DNA from 3 places in the Microbacterium sp. LTA6 genome. Region 1 is predicted to be linked to each of the others. Evidence: riboswitches for the same ligand, from Rfam matches in the RefSeq annotation. Region 1 holds a riboswitch; each other region holds the start of a gene.
What was found. A riboswitch is a leader RNA that binds a small molecule or an ion and turns the genes downstream of it on or off. The one in region 1 is predicted to bind thiamine pyrophosphate.
Positions count from the first base shown of each region.

Region 2: it holds a riboswitch for thiamine pyrophosphate, as region 1 does, so the genes downstream of both, LTA6_RS07945 (ECF transporter S component) here and LTA6_RS13405 (bifunctional hydroxymethylpyrimidine kinase/phosphomethylpyrimidine kinase) in region 1, are expected to answer to the same signal.
Region 3: it holds a riboswitch for thiamine pyrophosphate, as region 1 does, so the genes downstream of both, thiC (phosphomethylpyrimidine synthase ThiC) here and LTA6_RS13405 (bifunctional hydroxymethylpyrimidine kinase/phosphomethylpyrimidine kinase) in region 1, are expected to answer to the same signal.

Region 1 covers NZ_CP147855.1:2,832,154-2,837,726, reverse strand. Annotated here, with positions in the region: gene argJ (bifunctional glutamate N-acetyltransferase/amino-acid acetyltransferase ArgJ) at 1-658, opposite strand, end outside; gene argC (N-acetyl-gamma-glutamyl-phosphate reductase) at 655-1,707, opposite strand; gene LTA6_RS13405 (bifunctional hydroxymethylpyrimidine kinase/phosphomethylpyrimidine kinase) at 1,922-3,448, opposite strand; TPP riboswitch at 3,439-3,532, opposite strand; gene LTA6_RS13400 (DUF402 domain-containing protein) at 3,539-4,252, opposite strand; gene pheT (phenylalanine--tRNA ligase subunit beta) at 4,290-5,573, opposite strand, start outside.
Region 2 covers NZ_CP147855.1:1,662,969-1,668,541, reverse strand. Annotated here, with positions in the region: gene LTA6_RS07950 (ABC transporter ATP-binding protein) at 1-1,164, opposite strand, end outside; gene LTA6_RS07945 (ECF transporter S component) at 1,164-1,808, opposite strand; TPP riboswitch at 1,799-1,909, opposite strand; gene LTA6_RS07940 (D-alanyl-D-alanine carboxypeptidase) at 2,024-3,583, shown strand; gene LTA6_RS07935 (ABC transporter ATP-binding protein) at 3,877-5,573, opposite strand, start outside.
Region 3 covers NZ_CP147855.1:578,050-583,622, reverse strand. Annotated here, with positions in the region: gene LTA6_RS02745 (sensor histidine kinase) at 1-1,114, shown strand, start outside; gene LTA6_RS02740 (response regulator) at 1,111-1,788, shown strand; gene LTA6_RS02735 (nuclear transport factor 2 family protein) at 1,867-2,268, opposite strand; gene LTA6_RS02730 (helix-turn-helix domain-containing protein) at 2,351-2,752, shown strand; gene LTA6_RS02725 (putative immunity protein) at 2,765-3,307, opposite strand; TPP riboswitch at 3,367-3,474, shown strand; gene thiC (phosphomethylpyrimidine synthase ThiC) at 3,468-5,237, shown strand; gene thiE (thiamine phosphate synthase) at 5,245-5,573, opposite strand, start outside.

The DNA.
Region 1 (5,573 bases):
TCGACATGCAGCCATCGGAGTCGAGGCGGTCGAACGTCTGCCCGGTGGCGCGGCGGAGCGCCGCGTCGGCCTCGAGCGGCTCGAGGACGGCATCGGTGGTGAGAACGACGAGCATCGTTGCGAGGCCCGGTGCCAGCATGCCGGCACCCTTCGCCATGCCGCCGATGGTCCAGCCGTCGCGCGTGATCGTCGCCGTCTTCGACACCGAGTCGGTTGTCATGATCGCCTCGGCTGCGGATTGACCGCCGTCCGCGCTGAGTTCGGCGATCGCGTGGGCGGTGCCGGTGAGCACCTTCGCACGGAACACTTCGTCGCCGACCCCGATCAGTCCCGTGGAGCAGATCAGCACGTCACCGGCGCTGACGCCGAGCATCTCGGCCGCCTTCTCCGCGGTCTGGTGCGTCGTCTGGAACCCGAACGTTCCGGTGAAGCAGTTCGCTCCTCCGGAGTTGAGGACGACCGCCTCGACGACGCGGTCCGCGACGGCCTGCTGCGACCAGATGATCGGGTTCGCCTTCGCGCGGTTGCTCGTGAAGACAGCAGCGCCGACCTTGCGCGGACCGCGGTTCACGACCACAGCGACATCGGGCTTGCCGGTGGACTTGAGACCGGCGGCGACGCCGGCGGCTTCGAATCCTTGGGGTGCGGTCACGCTCATGGTGCGACTCCGTTGATTGAGAGGGCGCGGTCCTCGGGCAGACCGAGCGCGAGGTTCATGGACTGGATGGCTGCTCCCGCGGTGCCCTTGACGAGATTGTCGACGGCGGTGACCACGGTCACGCGATTGGCTGCCCGGTCGATGGCGAGACCGATCAGGGCGGTGTTCGCGCCGAGCACGTCGGCGGTGCGTGGGAAACGGCCCTCCGGCAACAGCTGCACGAAGGTCTCATCGCCGTAGGCACTCTCCCACGCGGCGCGGATCTCAGCGTCGGTGGCTCCGGGCTTGATCGGCGCGGTCGACGTCGCGAGGATGCCGCGAGACATCGGCACCAGGACCGGCGTGAAGGAGATGCGGATGCTCTCGGGGTCCGCTCCGCTGGATGCGGCGAGAGCCTGGCGGATCTCCGGGATGTGCCGGTGCGTCCCACCGACCGCGTAGGGGTTCGCGGTGCCGAGGACCTCGCTGGCGAGCAGGTTCTGCTTGAGGCTCTTGCCCGCTCCGGATGGGCCGACCGCGAGGACGGAGACGATGTCACCGGGATCGATGACGCCCGCGGCGACACCTGGTGCGAGACTCAGGCTCACCGTGGAGGCGTTGCAGCCGGGCGCCGCGATCCGGGTCGCGTGGCGCAGAAGCTCGCGCTGCTTGACGCCGTCCACGAGGAGCTCGGGGACGCCGTAGCTCCACGGCTCGTGGAATGCGCCCCCGTAGAAGGCATCCCAGGCCGCCTCGGAGGTCAGGCGGTGATCGGCACCGGCGTCGATGACGAGCGGGGTGTCGCCCAGCGCATCGGTGTACTGCCCGGACTGGCCGTGCGGGAGAGCGAGGAACACGATGTCGTGACCGGAGAGGATCTCCGGCGTCGTGTCCTGCAGAGTGAGGTGAGCGAGCGAGCGCAGGTGCGGCTGATGATCGATCAGCGGCTGACCGGCATTCGAATGCGCGGTCACGGTACGGATGTCGATGTCGGGATGACCGGCGAGAAGGCGCAGAATCTCGCCGCCCGCATAGCCGGATGCGCCGGAGACGGCGACGGTGTACGTCATGCTTCTACCTTAACGGTCGGGGTCGGATGAGCCGGAGCGGCGACACCGGCACTCGACTGCCATCGGGCAGGAGCGCGGGGTCGCCTAGAGTCGGCGGTCGGACCGGCGTCGGCGCACCGAAACGACGCTCGGAACGAGCGTCAGTGAAGCGGATGCGGCCGAAGGCATGCCTGGACGATAGCGCGCGCTCGGCAGCATCCGCAAATCAGCAGCGTCATCGAGACGCGCAGCGCTCCATCGGCGCGTCGAAGAACGCCCGTTCATGACGGGAGGAAAGCTCGAACGCGCGGAACATCCGGGCGCGGGCGTCCGGGCCCACCCCCGCGGCGGCGTTCGCGACGTACCCGATCGCCCGCCGATTCGCTTCCTCGAACGCAGGGTCCGCGTACGTGGCGAGCCACGACGCGTAGGGATGCTGCGGGTTGCGCGCATAGGCACCGAACTCCCCCGCGTGCAGGCGCTTCCCGAGATCGGTGTACAGCCAGAAGCAGGGCAGGATCGCGGCGATGAGTTCGGCGTAATCACCGCCGAACGCGGTGGATCGCAGGTGGTCGAGATACGCGGTGGTGGCCGGTGCCGGCTCCGCCGCGAACGTCGACGTACCGACGCCTGTCTGCGGGGACAGCCACGAAGCGTGCAGCTCCAGTTCACCCACGATGGCTCCGTGCGCGGACTGCGCCCAGAACGCCTGTTCTTCGGAGGTCGGCGCAAGCCGTCCGGCCTGGGCGAGCACTCGGGCGTATTCCCGGAGGTAGAGCGCGTCCTGGCCGAGATAGAACAGGAAGGGTTCGCGGGACAGTGTGCCGTCGGCGAGACCGCCGATGAAGGGCAGCGCGTCGATGTCCGATCTGATCTCCGCGATCCGCGCCCACCAGTCGGCGACGACCTCCTCGGGTATCGGGGACGACACGACGCCTCCTCGTCGCCAGAGCCCGGCGAAGTGGCTGATCGGCCCCTGCCCGCCTCCGACCTTGAGGGTCTCGCTCTCACGGAGGGATTCGCGCACCCACGCACGGGACACCGCGACCGCCTGGGACCAGTCGTCGCCGTGCGCACGTCGTGTGGCGAGAGCGGACGACAGCGAGCATCCGGTGCCGTGGGTGTTCACCGTCGCGATCCGTGCACCGCCGAACTCGTGTACGACGCCGCCCGGCTCGACGAGGGCATCCGGGGACTCGTCGCCGGGAAGGTGCCCGCCCTTGACCAGCACCGCCGCACCGGTCTCATCGGACAGCGCCACGGCCGCGGCGATCGCGTCGCTCCAGTCGACGATGTCCCGATCAGTGAGCACCCCGAGCTCGATGAGGTTCGGCGTGATCAGGTGCGCCTGAGCGAACAGGGCGCGCAATGCGACCTCCGCATCGGCATCGAGCAGTCGGTCGCCGCTTGTGGCGACCATCACCGGATCGACGACGACCACCGGCGGACGGGTGACCGTGAGCCAGGCCAGCACCGTGCGGATGACTTCGGCGTTCGCGAGCATCCCGATCTTGACGGCATCGATCTCGATGTCGTCGGAGACGGCATCGAGCTGCTCCCGGAGGAACACAGTCGGCGGCACGTGCACTGCGCGGACACCCCGAGTGTTCTGCGCCGTGAGCGCGGTGAGGACGGCCATGCCATAACCGCCGTTCGCGGCGATGGACTTGAGGTCGGCCTGGATTCCGGCCCCGCCGGAAGGGTCGCTGCCCGCGATGCTGAGCACCCGAGGTACGGACGCTGGACGCAGAAGATCGCTCATTGCGACATCCCTTCGCTAGTACGAACTAGATCAGGTTCGACGGGTGTGTTCTCAGCCGCGGATGCGGCACCCCGTGTCACTGCTCGCAGTCTATGTGACCAGCTCTTCGAGGCCGGGCAGAACCGGGATCGTCCACGTCGATTCCGGACGCCAGCGCACCCACTCGCGATCGAACGGCCAGTCCCCTTCGTGGAACGAGGTGATCGCCGCATCCGCGTGACGCTCGATCTGCGCGGCCTGTTCTCTGGTGAGGCGCCCCTGCTCGACGCAGGCGGCCAACTCGTCCTCGTCCTTGAGATGGATCGTGCCATCGGCCTCGATCTCGACGTCGAGGATGTGGTCGGAGGAGTACGTATCGCGGTCGGTGCGCAGATGCGCGTTCTCGAGGTTCACGTACCAGCCCGCGAACTCCCAGTCGTCGCCCGTCGTGTCGCTCCAGAACAACCAGATCGACCAGGGCAGGCCGGCCGGAGCGATCCGCACGACTCCGTTGCCCCACCACTCCTCGACGATGCGGGTCCGGGTGACGAGCCAGCGCTGGTCGAGCGGTACGGACCGGATACGCCGACCGTCCGGCCCGCCCTGACCCTCTACACGCGTGCCCGCGGCGAGCCAGGCGACGAGACCCCGATCGTCATCGCGGACCACCCGCATCGGCGCGATGTACGACGGATCGCCGGGCTGCCACCCGGGCCGGCGGTAGTGCCAGTTGACGACCTCGCCTGCACTCAGGAACGGCCCTTCGCCCATCGGCCGGGCGCCTTCCGGCACGGCGGCCGGGGTACTGCGCGGAAGGATGCTCATCCCGGCACGATACCCCCGGCTCGCCGCTGCGCAGTACTCAGTCGCGCAGTGTCGCCGCGAAGCGCTCCTCAGCCAGCGCGACGCCGGCGAGTTTGGCTTCCGTCGCCTCTGCGGCCGTGAGAGTGCGATCGTCCGCGCGGAAGCGCAGAGCAAACGTCAGGCTCTTGAAACCGTCGGGCACTCCGTCACCGCGGTAGTCGTCGACGAGGCGCACCGTCTCGAGCAGCGCGCCAGCGCCCTCCACGAGCGCGCCACGCAGTTCGGCAGCGCTGACGGCGACCGGGACCACGAGCGAGACATCCTGCGTCGCTGCGGGGAACGTCGACAGCGATGCGGCGACCACACGGTTCCCAGCGAGCTCGAGGATGCGGTCGAGGTCCACCTCGAGCACGGTCGCGCGCCCCGGCAGGTCGGCGCCTTCGGCGACGACAGGATGCAATTCGCCGACGTAGCCGACCTCTTCGCCACCCAGGACCAGCGAGCCGGTGCGCCCCGGGTGCAGAGCAGCGCGCTCGGCCTGCACGACATCGATCTCGACGCCGGCGGCCGCGGCGATCACACGCACGGCATCCAGCGCTTCGGCGAGGCCAGCGGCCTCTGCAGCACGGCCGGGCTGACGGGCGACGACGTTGCCGGTGAGCAGAGCCGCGATGTGACGATGCTGCGGTGGGATGGAGGCGTTCAGCTCTGCGAGCTTCTCCTCGGAGGGGCGCTCGCCCAGCGGCGGGACCGTGTCGGTGCCGTACGTCACTCCGGGCTCCGGGAGAAACACGATGCCGGTCTCGAACAGCGCGAGGTCAGTGAGGCCGCGCGAGATGTTGCGGTGCGCGATCTGCAGCAGACCAGGGATCAGCGAGCGGCGCAGGTACGGCGCCTGCCCGTCGAGCGGGTTTGCCAGACGGATGCTCGGCAGGTGCTCCCCCGACGCCGAACCGTGCAGATCGTTCTGCATCTCGGTCGTGAAGGGGAAGGCCGGCGTCTCGACGAACCCTGCCGCTGCCAGCGCATCGGCGACACGGCGTCGGCCCTGCTGCAGCGGCGTGAGTCCGCGCCCGGATGGCGGCGTCGGAAGGACCGACGGGATGCGGTCGAGCCCGTGGATACGGGCGACTTCCTCGGCGAGCGTCCACTTGTCGGTGAGATCCGGACGCCAGGTGGGCGGGATGACCTGCCAGCCCTGGCCGACCGCGGTGATCTCGGCGCCGACCATGGTCAAGGCACCCGTGATCTCGGCATCCGTGTAGTCGACGCCGATGAGACCTTGCACGAAGCCCTCGGGGAGCTCGATGCCCTCGACGAACACCTCGGCGAACAGCGCACC
Region 2 (5,573 bases), 1.2 Mb from region 1:
GCGTTCCGCGATCTCGTCCTCCGCCATGCCGAGCGCGCGCGGTCCGACGGCGAGCTCGTCGCGTACGGTCTTGGCGAGCAGCTGATGCTCAGGCTCCTGGAAGACCATGCCGATACGCGTCAGCAGGTCGCGCGATGCCCAGTGGATGGGTTCCTCGCCGATGTCGGAGGCCAGGGCGACGGATGCCGTGAGCCGGCCGGCGGCCGGCGGCAGGAGTCCAGCGAGCGTGAGCCCGAGCGTCGACTTTCCGGCACCGTTCGGCCCGGTGATGGCCAGCACCTCCCCGGCGCGCACGTCGAGGTCGATGCCCGAGGCGACCGGTCTGCCCTTCACCCGTGCGACCGCAAGGTCTCGGGCCGATAGCAGCGGTTCCCCAGGTCCGCGGCGCGGGGGCGGCGGCGGTACGGGGGCGAATCCTGGCACCCAGACGCCGTCGGCTGCGAGCCGAGCGCCCTCGACGCCGAGCACGCGGTCCGGCGAGCCGTCAGCCACGACGCCTCCCTGGCCGATCACGATGACCCGGGTGATCAGCGGCAGCCAGACGTCGAGGCGATGCTCGACGACGATCAGCGTGGCCGGCTGCGCCTGCAGCATCCGCTCGACCGCGTCGCGCACCTCGATGACGCCCTGCGGATCGAGGTTCGCCGTCGGCTCATCGAGAAGCACGAGCCCCGGTTGCATCGCGAGGATGCCGGCGAGCGCGAGGCGTTGCTTCTGCCCGCCGGAGAGCGCCTTCGTCTGCCGGTCGAGGGGCACGTCGAGGCCGACCGCGTCCAGTGCGGCGCCGACGCGCGACCAGATCTCCGGCCGCGGCACACCGAGGTTCTCGCATCCGAAGGCGACATCGTCGCCCACCCGCGCGAGGATGACCTGCGAATCCGGGTCTTGCAGCACCAGGCCGCTGCGGCCTCTCGTGGCCGACGCCGGCGCCCCGTCGACGAGCAGTTCACCGGTGCTCTCGCCCTCTTCGTCGCCGCCGAGGACGCCGGCGAGTCCGTGCATCAGGGTCGATTTCCCCGACCCCGATGCTCCGAGCACGAGCACCCGCTCCCCCGGGTCGATGCGGAAGGAGATCTCCTCCAGCGCCCAGGCGAGACGGCTCGCGTGCCGCCAGCCCCAGCCGCGCGCCTCGACGGCGGCGGGGCCGGTGGTACTCGCGCTCATCAGACCCGGACGCGCGCCTCGCGCCCGGAACCGAATCTGTCGAGGGCTCCGGTGGCGGCGATGCCTCGCGCCAGCACCCAGGACAGGATGCCGGCGATGACGGCGCCCGAGATCACGGCGCTGATCAGGTAGACGACGGTGAAGGTCGGGCCGGATCCCGCGTACCAGAGGATCAGGTTGTTGATGCCTCCCGCAAGAGCCGCACCGGCACCGGCGAGCGCCGCGACCGGCAACGACCAGCGCTTGTAGAAGAAGAGCAGGAAGATGAGTTCGGCGCCCAGCCCCTGCACGAGTCCGGCCTCGATCGTGAGGAACCCGCCCCACTGGTTGCCGACGAGTGCGGACACGACCGCAGCGAGCACCTCGGTGTAGATCGCAGCGCCCGCCTTGCGGATGATCAGGCCCCCGAGCACACCGGCGAACAGCCACGGCCCGTCGAGCAGGCCCTGCACACCGGGAAGCAGCGGTTCGAGCAACGCTGCAGGGCCGAGATAACCGACGTTCCAGGCCAGGAAGATCAGGCCGGCGGCGACGCCGATGACACTGGCGACGACGATGTCGACGATGCGCCAGCGCCAGATCTCAGGACGACGCAGGCCCTTTGCCTCGGACGTGGCCACCGATGTGGGCGTGGATGTACTCATCTGAACTCCTCCCTGCGCTGGCATGACCCAGATCAGGTTCGACGGTCGAAGCGCGATCGCTCCCTCTCAGCCCGGCTCGCCGGACTCCCGTGGTTGTGCTGTCGATCTTACTCTCGCCGCTGCCCGCCCGATTCCCCTCTCGCGGCGGACGACTTTCACAGGCGCGGAGGCGGGATACGCCGCGAATTCCTTGAATGATTCGGTAGCGTGTGCAGGTGACCCTTCGTGACGCGCGCCCGGATACGGGATCGGATGCGGCGGCCGCACGCGCGTCGATCGATGACGCGGCGGTGGCCGAGCCCGCACTGTCTGAGCCCGCACTGTCCGATGCTGGATTGCCGGATCCCGCGCTGCCGGATGTCGCTGCGACTACCGGATCCGGAGCAGTCGAATCCACCGCCCCCGCTCGCTGGGCCGATGCCGGACGCGGCGCGACCGCGCTGACCTGGGTCGATCCGGCGACGATCGCGAACGAGACGCGGCCAGGGACGCTCGACGGCCCGATCGCAACGGCGAACGGCGCGAGCCTTTTGAAAGGTGCCCGACTGCGCAGCGGTTTCGCCCAGCCGCAGACGCTGGTGCCGCTCGGGATCCTCGCAGGGCTCGTCACCGCCTATGCCGGAACGACGTTGCTGTGGCCCCTGCACGAGATCGCGCCGACAGTGCAGGCAGTCGAGTTCGAAGCGGCATCCGCACCGCCCGCATCGCTCACCTGGCCGACGCAGGGCAGCGCGGCCGTCGGCGTCGAGGGCGTCGGCGCGGTCGCCTCCGCTCTGGACGAAGCGGGCATCGCCAGCATCACGAAGGTCGTCAGCACCCTGATGGTGCTGGACAGGCTCCCGCTCGCCGTCGGCGAGCAGGGCCCGGAGTACTCGTTCACTCTCCAGGACAGCGAAGACTACTGGGATTACCGGATCGCGGATCAGTCCTCACTGGATGTTCCCGTCGGTGGCACGTTGACGGAGTTCCAGATGCTGCAGGGCATTCTGCTGGGTTCTGCCAACAACTACATCGACCGGCTGTCCGACGAGATCTGGGGCTCGGAACGCGCCTTCGCCGATGCCGCCGAGGTGTGGCTGCGCGAACGCGGACTCGAAGGCATCACCGTGGTGACGCCTTCTGGCTTCGATGAGGGCAACACCGCGACGCCGGAGGCGCTGGTCAAGCTCGCGCAGCTCGCCATGGAGAACCCGGTGTTCGCGAGCATCGTCGGCACGAAGTCGGTCGATATTCCGGGTGTCGGCGTGGTGACCAACGGCAACGGGATGCTCGCCGATGCGGGCGTCGTCGGCATCAAGACAGGCACCCTCGAGTATTACAACCTCCTCACGGCGAAGGACGTGCCGGTCGGAGACATCACCGTCCGGCTCTACGCCGCCGTCCTCGGTCAGAACGGCGACGACGAACGCCTCGCCGTGACCCGCACGCTCTTCGCCGAAGCCGAAGCAGCTCTGCAGACGCAGAAGCCGACGGTGCCCGCGGGCACTGTCGTCGGCGAAGTGCAGACGGTGTGGGGCGAGTCGGCGAAGATCGTGACGGATGCCGATGCCGCCGTCATCCTCTGGAACGCGGGCACCGCAGAAGTGACCCCCGAGCTCGACCTGGGCGACACCCAGGCGGCCGGCGACGTGGTCGGAACGCTCACGGCGACCGGCCCGCTGAATACCGCCGAGACGAAGCTCACCCTCGCCGATGAACTCGCGGGTCCGAGCCCGTGGTGGCGACTGACGCACCCTCTCGAACTGTTCGGGATCGCCGAGTCCGCTCAGCGCTGACCGGTCTCGCCTGCAGCATCCGCTTCCCCTGCCCTCTCATCTGACACCTCGGGTCGCCATGACGCCCGAGTACCGACCCGACGTGCCACACGAACCAGGGCCACCCATACTGGCGCCCCTTCATCTGGCACCTCGGGTCGCCATGACACCCGAATACCGGCCCGAGGTGTCACACGAACGAGGCGCCACCTGAGGGAGCTGCACGAGGCAGCCGCCCAACACCCCAGGGGACCCGCACAACGCGAGACGCCCCACCCCGCGCGATGCGGAGTGGGGCGTCTGCGTGATGGAGGTCAGGCCTTGCGGTCAGGAGCCTCCGGGCTTTCGAGGATCGCCTCTGCGGCTGCAACCTCGGCCGCCGGCATCCCGACGCCGACCGAGGCGCCGATCCGCGCAGCTTCTGCTTCTACTTCCTCGGCGTCACCCGTGACGACGACCGGAGTCGACCCGGTGAGGGCTTCTTCGGCGTCGATGTCGGTCGCCGCCTGCTCGAACTGCGACTGGTACAGACGCCAGTAGGCCCCCTGCGCAGCGATGAGCTCGTCGTGCGTGCCCTTCTCCACGATGTCGCCGTGCTCCATCACCAGGATGAGGTCGGCGTCGCGGATGGTGGACAGGCGGTGCGCGATGACGAACGATGTGCGTCCTTCGCGAAGCGCCGCCATCGCGTGCTGCAGCAGCAACTCGGTGCGCGTGTCGACCGCCGAGGTCGCCTCATCGAGGATGAGGATCGACGGCTGAGCGACGAACGCCCTCGCGATGGTGATGAGCTGACGCTCACCCGCCGAGACGTTGGAGGCGTCCTCGTCGAGCACGGTGTCGTACCCCTCGGGCAGCGCGTGCACGAAGCGGTCGACGTACGTCGCCTTCGCCGCGGCGAGCACCTCTTCATCGGTGGCCGTGGAACGCCCGTAGCGGATGTTCTCGCGGATGCTCCCCGCGAAGAGCCACGGATCCTGCAGGACCATACCCGTGCGGGAGCGCAGGTCGTCGCGCGTGATCTCCGCGATGTCCTGCCCGTCCAAGGTGATCCGGCCGCCGCTGAGTTCGTAGAAGCGCATGATCAGGTTGACCAGCGTCGTCTTGCCGGCACCCGTCGGTCCGACGATCGCCACCGTCTGCCCCGGCTTCACCCGGAACGAGAGGTCCTTGATCAGCGGTCGCTCGGGCGTGTACGAGAACTCGACGTTCTCGAACTCGATGACGCCCTTGCCGTCGACGAGCTCCGGTGCGTCAGCGGCATCCGGCTCCTGCTCATCGGCATCGAGGAGGTCGAACACGCGCTCGGCCGATGCCGTACCGGACTGCACGACCGCGGCCATGCCACCCAGCTCGGCCAGCGGCTGCGAGAACTGCTGCGAGTACTGGATGAACGCCTGCACATCGCCGAGGCGAAGCTGACCGCTGGCGACCATCAGGCCGCCGAGCACCGCGATGCCGACGTAGCTGAGGCTGCCGACGAAGGTCATCGCCGGCATGATGATGCCGGAGAGGAACTGCGCCTTGAACGCAGCCTGGTACAGCTCTTCGTTCTCGACCTGGAACTTCTCCAGCGCATCCTTCTCGCGGCCGTACACCTTGACCAGTGCGTGACCGGAGAAAGCCTCTTCGACGCGCGCGTTCAGACGGCCGACCTTGCGCCACTGCGTGCCGAAGGCCTTCTGCGAACGCGGTCCGATGACGCCGAAGATCACGCCCATCAACGGCAGGGAGACCAGCGCGACCAGCGCGAGCTGCCACGAGATCGAGAACATCATCACCAGCACGCCGATGACGGTGAGCACCGACGTCAGTGCTCCGGAGAGCGACTGCTGCATCGTCTGGGTGATGTTGTCGATGTCGTTCGTGACGCGGGAGATCAGCTCGCCGCGCTGCACCTTGTCGAAGTACGACAGCGGCAGGCGGTTGATCTTCGCCTCGACGTCTTCACGCAGACGCCACATCGTGCGCACCATGATGACGTTGATCACGTAGCCCTGGATCCAGCTCA
Region 3 (5,573 bases), 1.7 Mb from region 1:
GACCGGCCTCTTGCGTTCCGCGTGGAGTGCGCCGAGCGCGGCGCCCCCTCCGCCGCGCCGGGTCTGGCGGGATTGGGCTCTCGTGGCTCTTGTCGCCGTGCTGGCGGTGATCGAGGGCATGTTCAGAACCGACCTGTCGCAGCCGGTCCTCATGGTGATCGTGTTGCTCGCCGTGCTGCCGACCGTGCTGTGGCGCCGCACCAAGCCGCTTCTGATGCTCGTCGTGGTGATGGTGCCGATCGACCTGCTCCTGCCCGACCCCGTCCTCTACACGAACCTCTTCGTCATGGTGATCGTGTACGCGTTGTACCGCTGGGGATCCGGTCGCGACCTCATGATCGGATCGGGCATTCTCCTCGTGAGCCTCGGGCTCACGTTCGTCCGAGGGGGAGGGCTCAACGAGCTCGTCGGCGGGTTCGCGCTGCTGCTGACGATGGCGCTGCTCGGCACCGCATTTCGCTACCGCGCAGGATCCCGCAGGCGCCTCCTCGACAGCATCCGGATGCGGGAGCGTGAGCACCTCGCCCGTGACCTGCACGACACGGTCGCCCACCACGTCTCCGCCATCGCGATCCGTGCCCAGGCGGGTCTTGCGGTGGCGGCGCGAGACCCGCGCGCAGCGCAGGACGCGCTCGGTGTGATCGAGGCGGAGGCGGCCAAGACCCTCAGCGAACTGAGGTCGATGGTGCGAGTGCTGCGGCAGGGCGAGACGGCGGAGCTCGCGCCGAGCCCGCGGCTGGACGACATCGAGCAGCTCGCCGGCACAAGGCCGGGCGGCGCGGACGTCACCGTGAAGGTCGAAGGCGACGACGGCAGCATCCCGCCGCCGGTGGCTGCCGCGGTCTTCCGTCTGGCGCAGGAGTCCGTGACCAACGCCCTCCGACACGGGCGGCAGGTCACCCGTGTCGACGTGCTCGTGGAGGCAGACGAGGGCGGGGTGCGGTTGAGCGTGACGAACGATGGCGACGTCGCCGCGTCGCCGACGCCGGGCTTCGGCATCATCGGCATGACGGAGCGCGCCGCTCTGCTCGGCGGCACCTGCCAGGTCGGCCCTGCGCCCGGCGGCGGATGGGTCGTCACCGCGGTGCTTCCTCGTGTTGGATGGGCACCATGACCATCCGCGTGCTCATCGCCGACGACCAGGAGCTCGTGCGCACCGGGCTGAGCATGATCCTCGACGCGCAACCGGACATCGAGGTCGTCGGTCAGGCGGTCGACGGCAACGAAGCTGTCGCCCTCGCCCGCAGCCTGCGACCGGACGTCTGCCTGTTCGACATCCGGATGCCCGACCTCGACGGCATCGAGGCGACCCGCGTGCTCGCCGGCCCGGGCGTGGACGACCCGATGGCGGTCGTCATCGTCACGACCTTCGACCTCGACGAGTACGTCTTCGCGGCGCTGCGGGCGGGCGCCAAGGGCTTTCTGCTCAAGGATGCCGGTTCCGAGCTGCTCGCCCAGGCGATCCGCGCTGCCGCGAGCGGGGATGCCCTGATCGCCCCCAACGTCACCGTGCGGCTGCTCGAGGCCTTCGCCGGAGCGGGGCCGGCTGCGCCGCCGCCGCAGCCGATCGAGCAGCTCACCGAGCGCGAGGAACAGGTGCTCGCGAAGGTCGCTGGCGGCCTGAGCAACGGCGAGATCTCGACTGAGCTGTTCATCACCCTCAGCACGGTGAAGACGCACGTGGCGAGCCTGATGACCAAGCTCGGCGCTCGCAACCGCGTCGAGATCGCCATCTGGGCGCACCAGACAGGGCGGATGCGTGCACGAACCGCCGGCGACGGCCACTGACACTGCGTGCTCTCGACCGGGCGGCAGGCAGGGTTCAGACGGCTCGCGCCTGAACCCACAGCATCCCGAGCGCGCGCCTCAGGCGCGTCCCCAGAATGCGTCCTCGGCCGGACCATCCTCCGAGAACAGATGCACTTCGACGATCTTCCCGTCACGAACGGTGAGCAGATCGACGCCGCTCATGTCCATCGATACGTCGCTGCGCTGGCCGGTGAAGCGAACCGGAACGGCGACCAACTCGCCGTTGACCATGGCGGGCCCGGACACCGAGAGCTGGAAGGTGCCTTCGCTGACCTCCATCATGCCGCCGATCATGGCGCCGACACCGTCGATACCGGCGTGATCTCCGGAGAATCGGTTTGCTCCGGGCTGGTGCCAGACGACGTCCGGACTGATGAGGCTCATCGCGGCGGGCACGTCGCCGTTGCCGAGCGCACTGAAGTAGGCATCCGCCACAGCAGCAGGGGTGTTCTCGCTCATTGCATTTCTCCTTCTATCGAGGTGATCTGACCTATGATTACATTTGGTAACTTGTTACCTCAACGTAACTAAGGGCGTGATTATGGAAAGACCGGAGTGGAACGTGATGCTCGCGACGTGTCCCTCGCGGACATCGCTTGCGCGGATCGCCAACAAGTGGACGGCGATGATCGTTGTCGCCCTCAGTGGTGGGGCCCTGCGGTTCGGGGAGATCCGCGAAGCGGTCGGGGGTATCAGCGGAAAAGTCCTCGCTGACACTCTGCGAGAACTCCAGCGCGACGGGATCGTCTCCCGGACGGCGTTCGATCAGATGCCTCCGCGCGTCGACTATGCCCTCACTCCACTCGGGCGCACCCTTCAAGAACCGCTGGCAGCACTCGGGCGGTGGGCCGAATCGCACATCGAGGAAGTCGAGGTCGCCCGCGCCGCGTACGACGATATGACGATGCCCACCGACACCGGAGCGGTGCGAACTCTGCGCTGAGCGCTCTGCCGACTACCTACCGGCGTTTCGCAGTGCGGTGTCGAGCATGCTCATGATCTGCGCGACGCGGTTCGTCCCCGGTGGCGCCGGAGGGTATCGGCGAAGGACGTCGATCAGACCGGGGCTCGCGGATTCTGCGCAGCGCCGGACAGCGAGAGCGCCGGGCTCCTCATCGCCCGCGTCGTCCAGCTCGGCGAGGTACGCCTCGATCGCGGTGGCGCGAAGGATGTGCGCGACCTGGTGCGCTTTGGCGATCGGATGCAGGTACGCCGCTGCCGCTGCGTCACCGGCGGCCTGCGCGGCGAGCTTCGCGCGCTCATCGGTCGATTCCTTCGCCGCACGGTGAGCGGCGAACGCCGTCGTGCGTTGCAGCATCGTGCGGGGCGCCCCGGCGGCGAACGCCCGTGCGGCATCGACGGCTTCACGAGGGCGGGCATCATCCGGGTGAACCCGTTCGAAGATCGGGAGGATCCGTGCCGCTGCTTCGGCGGCGAATCCGGCGACCACGCGGATCTCGTCCATCGCCAGCTCGAAGTCGCCGGAGGAGGAAGTCACCTGCCAACTCTAAGCGGGCGGTCGGCGCCGACTTCGTCGTCGCCCGCGTGCTAGCATCATCCCGTCCACACGGGTGCCCGAGCACGGGCTGAGATCTGGCTGAAGCTGCCTGCGACCGTAGAACCTGTCCGGGTAATGCCGGCGTAGGAAGTAGGAGCCTGTGAGCACCTTTGAAAAGGTGCGCGTTCTCGCGCACCATCACGATGAAGAACACGGCATTTCGGTGCCCGTCACCCGCATCTCGCTCGCCGATTCGCCGGATGCCTCGGCGAACGAACCGTTCGATGTGTACCGCACCGAAGGGCCGCCGTGCGAGCCGGAGGCGGGCCTTCCGCCGATGCGCGACGGCTGGATCGCCGCGCGCGGCGACACCGAGGAATACTCGGGTCGTGCCCGCAACCTCCACGACGACGGTCGCAGTGCGACTCGACGTGGTGCAGCCTCCGCCGAATGGCGAGGCGCGAGCCGCCCGCCGCGCCGCGGTCTCGATGGGCGCACCGTCACCCAGATGCACTACGCGCGCCAGGGCGTGATCACGCCCGAGATGCGTTTCGTCGCGGTGCGTGAGGCGTGCGACGTCGAACTCGTCCGTTCCGAGGTCGCCGCGGGAAGGGCGATCATCCCGGTGAACGTGAACCACCCCGAGTCCGAGCCGATGATCATCGGACGGGCGTTCCTGGTGAAGATCAACGCGAACATCGGCAACTCCGCGGTGACGAGCTCGATCGCCGAGGAGGTCGACAAGCTGCGGTGGGCGACCAAATGGGGGGCCGACACGGTCATGGACCTGTCGACGGGCGACGACATCCACACCACCCGCGAGTGGATCCTGCGCAACTCGCCGGTGCCGATCGGCACCGTGCCGATCTACCAGGCTCTCGAGAAGGTCGACGGCCAGTCGCGCAGCCTGACCTGGGAGATCTTCCGCGACACCGTGATCGAGCAGTGCGAGCAGGGCGTCGACTACATGACGATCCACGCCGGCGTGCTGCTGCGCTACGTGCCGCTCACCGCGAACCGGGTGACCGGCATCGTGTCACGCGGCGGGTCGATCATGGCCGACTGGTGCCTCGCGCACCACCAGGAGAACTTCCTGTACACGCACTTCGATGAACTGTGCGAGATCTTCGCGCGGTACGACGTCGCCTTCTCGCTCGGCGACGGCCTGCGGCCAGGCTCCACCGCAGACGCCAACGATGCCGCTCAGTTCGCCGAGCTGGACACCCTCGCCGAGCTCACGGCGCGGGCATGGCAGTACGACGTGCAGGTGATGGTCGAGGGTCCCGGCCACATCCCGTTCGACCTGGTGCGCGAGAACGTCGAGCGGCAGCAGGCGCTCTGCCACGGCGCCCCGTTCTACACGCTCGGCCCGCTCGTGACCGACATCGCGCCCGGTTACGACCACATCACCTCGGCGATCGGCGCCACCGAGATCGCCCGTTACGGCACGGCGATGCTCTGCTACGTGACCCCGAAGGAGCATCTCGGGCTGCCGAACAAGGACGATGTGAAGACCGGTGTGATCACCTACAAGATCGCCGCTCACGCTGCCGACATCGCCAAGGGCCACCCCGGCGCCCGAGACCGCGACGACGCCCTGTCGAAGGCGCGGTTCGAGTTCCGCTGGCGCGACCAGTTCGCTCTGTCACTCGACCCGGATACCGCCGAGGCGTTCCACGACGAGACCCTGCCGGCAGAACCCGCGAAGACGGCTCACTTCTGCTCGATGTGCGGGCCGAAGTTCTGCTCGATGCGCATCTCGCAGGACATCCGCGACCGTTTCGGTGGCGTCGCCGAACAGACGGCGATCGCCGGGATGCAGCAGCAGGCAGAGGCCTTCCGCGAAGCCGGGGGAACCGTCTATCTGCCGGCGCCCGCGTTGCGGGATCCGGCGGGCGAGAAACTGCCAGAGCCGACTCTCCGCGGCTGAGTGGATGTCACATCTCGGGCAGCCGCGCGCGCAGTTTCCGCGCGGCATCGGCGGGGTCGCCGGCCTCGGTGATCGCGCGTACGACGACGATCCGGCTCGCGCCGGCGGCGACCACTTCGTCGACCGTGTCGAGGTCGATCCCTCCGATCGCGAACCACGGCCGCGCGACACCGGCCAGGTCGGCATCGGCGGCCGCGCGTACGAGGTCGAGGCCGACGGCGGCGCGGCCGGGCTTCGTGGGCGTCGCCCACACGGGTCCGACGCAGAAGTAGTCGAGTCCGGGCTCGGCGCGGGCGGCGGCGAGCTGGTCGGCGTCGTGGGTCGACAGGCCCAGTG